DNA from 2 places in the Pseudomonas sp. GW821-FHT07F01 genome. Region 2 is predicted to be linked to the other one. Evidence: riboswitches for the same ligand, from Rfam matches in the RefSeq annotation. Region 2 holds a riboswitch; the other holds the start of a gene.
What was found. A riboswitch is a leader RNA that binds a small molecule or an ion and turns the genes downstream of it on or off. The one in region 2 is predicted to bind manganese.
Positions count from the first base shown of each region.

Region 1 (2,197 bases), on a different contig from region 2:
GGGAGCGGGAAAAGGCCTTTATCGAAAACCTCTCCCCGGCCACCCGGCACCAGCGCTTTCTCGGTGAGATCAAGGAAGTGGGCGAGCAACTGCTCAATCAACTGATGGATGTCGGCACGCCGCAGCGGGTGGCTTATGTGGCCCTGGTCCACGACAACGGCGAACTGCGGGAAGTGGGGATCAGCCGCTACGCCCAGGTAGACGAGCAGCCCTCGCATTGCGAGTTCGCCGTGACCATCGCCGATGAGTGGCAAGGCAAGGGCCTCGGCGCGCTATTGATGCAGCACCTGATCGACGAAGCCCGCAACAACGGTTTCCAGCAGATGTACTCGGTGGATTCCGCCGCCAACTACAGCATGCGCCGCCTGGCAAAACAGCTGGGCATGCGCAGCGCCATCGACCCCGATGACGCCACCCAGGTGATCCACAGCCTGGCGCTGTAACGCCAGAGCGCTCCGCGCCTCGGCCCGAGGCGCGGCCGCATTGCCCGCAGAACCGCCCCGCCGCCGATACTGAAGTCAAGCCACAGCCGACAGGTGCTCGTAGAGAATTCCCGAGCCGACGATGATCAGCACCACCCCGCCCAGCACTTCGGCGCGCTGGCCCATCACCGTGCCAATGGCGCGGCCCAGCATCACTCCCAGGGTGACCATGGTCATGGTGGCCAGGCCGATGGCGCTGGCCGCGACCCAGATGTTGACGCTGACGAACGCCAGCCCCACCCCCACCGCCAGGGCATCGATGCTGGTGGCCAGGCCGGTCACCGCCAGCAGCCAGAAGCCGTGCTGGCGCGGTTTTTCTTCCTCGGCCTCAGCCTGCTGGCGGGTGCCGTTGTAGATCATGTGCAGGCCCAGCAACAGCAGCAGGCTGAAGGCGATCCAGTGGTCCCAGTTGGCCACCCATTGAGTCGCGGCCTGGCCGATGAACCAGCCCACCACCGGGGTGATGGCTTCAATGACGCCGAAGATCAGGCCGATGCGCAAAGCTTCCAGCAGGCGCGGCTTGAGCATGGCCGAACCCTTGCCCACCGCGGCGGCGAAGGCATCGGTGGACATGGCGAAGGCGAGAAAGATGATCGAGGCTGGGTTCACGTTGAGTCTTCCGGTCGGGCTTGAGTCCACGACATGCCCACGCGCCCGACTTCAGCGCAGGTATGTCGATGGTCTCACCAACCGAAACGGTGCCCGTACCACGGCAGGTTGCCGAGAATGTTGATACGGGCGCCACCGCAGGGCGCGGTGGCAGGTTACTCCCCAAAGAGGCGCGCAGCTTAGCCGGCCACATGTGAAAATTTCATCGGCACCGCGTCACGACAGCTGCTCGCACAGCGGCTAGCCTGTGCAATCCACCCGTTGATTCGTGGAGGTACCCCATGCAACTCCAGGGCTCCTGCCATTGCGGCGCCGTGCACTTCAGCCTGTCCAGCCGCCATCCCTATCCCTACCAGCGCTGCTACTGCTCGATCTGCCGCAAGACCCAGGGCGGTGGCGGCTACGCCATCAACCTGGGGGGCGATGCGGCCAGCCTCAAGGTACGCGGGCGCAAGCACATCGTCATCTACCATGCCCGGCTCAAGCCCACCGGTGCCGCCCGGGCCCACAGCAGCAGCGCCGAACGGCACTTCTGCGGGCGCTGCGGCTCCGGGCTGTGGCTGTTCAGCCCGCAATGGCCGGAGCTGATCCACCCTTTTGCCTCGGCCATCGACACCCCGTTGCCGGTGCCGCCGCAACACACCCACTTGATGCTCGACTCCAGGGCGCCCTGGGTCGAGGTCGATGCCGGGGCGCACGACCTGCAGTTCGCCGAATACCCCGAGGAATCGATTGCCCAGTGGCACCAGCGCCTGGGGCTGGAGGCCTGAGCGCAACCGGGGCTTAACAGTCTTTGACAGTTTCCCGACAAAGCTGTCAAAGACTGCCACGCCCCCCTTCCCTAGCATCCGCTGATCCAATTGGCCCTCGGGTGCTGCATGTCCCGCAAACTTCTCGGCCTGCCGCTGGTGGGCCTGCTCTTGAGCAACCTCGGCTGCAACGGCCAGCCTCCGGCGCCGCCGCCCATCGCGCCCGGCGATTACGCCAGCATCATCGGCTACCTGAAGCAGTACATCCCGCAACAGATGGCCGAACATCAGGTGCCCGGGCTGTCCATCGCCCTGGTGGACGGCCAGCAACTGATCTGGGCCCGGGGCTTTGGCTTC
Region 1 is NZ_JBWKQO010000001.1:643,793-645,989, reverse strand. It holds gene AC07R1_RS03025 (GNAT family N-acetyltransferase) at 1-443, shown strand, start outside; gene mntP (manganese efflux pump MntP) at 519-1,091, opposite strand; yybP-ykoY riboswitch at 1,102-1,262, opposite strand; gene AC07R1_RS03015 (GFA family protein) at 1,373-1,861, shown strand; gene AC07R1_RS03010 (serine hydrolase domain-containing protein) at 1,970-2,197, shown strand, end outside.
Region 1: linked by a shared signal. The riboswitch ahead of mntP (manganese efflux pump MntP) and the one ahead of AC07R1_RS18875 (TMEM165/GDT1 family protein) in region 2 are both predicted to bind manganese.

Region 2 (2,197 bases):
CCGACTGCGCGCAGTGGAAATGGGAAGTCAACCTGATCAAGAGCGACGAGCTCAACGCCAACTGCGGTCCTGGCGGCAAGATCATTTTCTACTCCGGGCTGATCGAGAAGCTCAAACTCACCGACGATGAAATCGCCGCGGTCATGGGTCATGAAATTGCCCACGCCCTGCGCGAGCACGGTCGCGAAGCCATGTCCAAGCAGTATGCGGTCGGTGCCGGCAAGCAGATCGCCACCTTGTTCGGCGTTCCGCAGGAAACCGTAGCCCTGGGCGACAACGGGGTGAACCTGCTGATGACCCTGCCCAACAGCCGCGAGAATGAAAACGAAGCGGACCTGATCGGCCTGGAACTGGCCGCCCGTGCCGGTTACAACCCGAATGCGGCCATCAGCCTGTGGAACAAGATGGGCCAGGCTGCCGGTGGCTCCGCGCCGCCCGAGTTCATGAGCACTCACCCGGCTTCCACCAGCCGTATCGCTTCCTTGCAGGCGGCGATTCCCAAGGTGATGCCGCTGTATCAGGCCGCCAAGAAGTCCTGATCCCTTCGCGTCATTGTCGATGACGCTGTCGCCGGCACGCCGGCTCCTACGGGTTGCGTAGGGGCCAGCTTGCCGGCGATTTCGTTTATACCCAGCCGCTGATCTGCATGGCCTTGTACACCGCCACCACGGCGAGGATGAAGAAGGCCGACGCCGCCAGGCGACGGATCAGGGTCAGGGGCAGCTTGTCTGCGGCGAAGTTGCCTGCCAGGACCACCGGTACGTTGGCAATCAGCATGCCCAGGGTGGTACCGATGATCACCAGCCACAGATCCGGGTACTGCGCCGCCAGCATGACGGTGGCGACCTGGGTCTTGTCACCGATTTCTGCCAGGAAGAAGGCGATCAGGGTGGTCAGGAATGGGCCGAACTTGCGTGCGGTATTGGCTTCGTCGTCGTCCATCTTGTCCGGAACCAGGGTCCACAGCGCGGTGGCGGTGAAGCTGGCGGCGAGGATCCAGTGCAGGGTCGAGTCCGAGAAGAAGCTGCCGAACCAGGCGCCTACCGCACCGGCCGCCGCATGGTTGGCCAGGGTCGCGGCAACGATGCCGGCGATGATCGGCCAGGGTTTGCGAAAACGCGCGGCAAGAATCAGGGCAAGCAGTTGCGTCTTGTCGCCGATTTCGGCCAAGGCAACGATTGCGGTGGGAACGAGGAGAGAATCCAGCATCATCAGGGTTTTCCTAAGGGGCGGGTCGACACGGCTATGACACGTACAGCCTTCCCGCCCCGGGTAAGGTGTGCGTGTCATAGGTCTTGTCAAACCCTGCGGTCCGTCTGTGCGGACTCTTGGGTCGCATGCGCCATGGTCTGAGGACCAAGTATGTTGACGCATGCCGGACGAGCGTGGCGCTCGTGGGAGACTACTCCCCTAGGACGGAGCGGATTCTGCCTAGGCAAAACTCTTTCGGCAAGCCTTGTTTGCGAAAAAGGATTTCAGCCACGCTTGGCCCGATAAATGCGAAAGCCCTGGCCTTCGGCCTTGATCGCACAGGGCCCCAGGTGCTCTTCGATCAGCGGCTGGTAGCGCAGGAAGCTGTTGGCAACTACTCGCAGTTCTCCACCTTTTTGCAGATGTTTGGCTGCTTTTCGCAGCAGGTTTTCCGTTGCCTGGTAGTCGGTATGGACCCCGGTGTGGAAGGGCGGATTGGTCAGGATGCCGTTCAGCCCCATGGGCGCGGCGTCGACTCCGTCACCGGTCAGCACCTCGGCTTCCAGGCCGTTGGCCGCCAGGGTCAGGCGGCTGCTGGCGGCGGCGAAGGCGTCCACATCCAGCAGGGTCACGCGGCTGTCCGGGTAGCGGCGTTTCACGGTGGCCCCGAGCACTCCGGCACCGCAGCCGAAGTCCAGCAGGTGGCCGGCGGGCAGGTGGTCCAGGTGCTCCAGCAGCAGCGCGGTGCCGCGATCCAGCCGGCCATGGCTGAACACCCCCGGCAGGCTGATGACTTTCAGCGGGCCTTCGGCCAGCGGCAGTTCGTACTCCTGGGCCAGGCTCTGCAGGGTGAGCGGTTCGGGAGCATTGGCCACCGTGACCTGCCACAGCTGGCAGTGCCGGGCGCTATCGAGCTTGCGCGGTTTGCCGAAGGGGTTGAGTTGCTTGGCCGCACTCTCCACGCCGCTGCGCTTCTCGCCCACCAGGTACAGTTCGCGCCCGGCCA
Region 2 is NZ_JBWKQO010000005.1:124,562-126,758, forward strand. It holds gene AC07R1_RS18870 (M48 family metallopeptidase) at 1-539, shown strand, start outside; gene AC07R1_RS18875 (TMEM165/GDT1 family protein) at 625-1,209, opposite strand; yybP-ykoY riboswitch at 1,301-1,424, opposite strand; gene AC07R1_RS18880 (methyltransferase) at 1,476-2,197, opposite strand, start outside.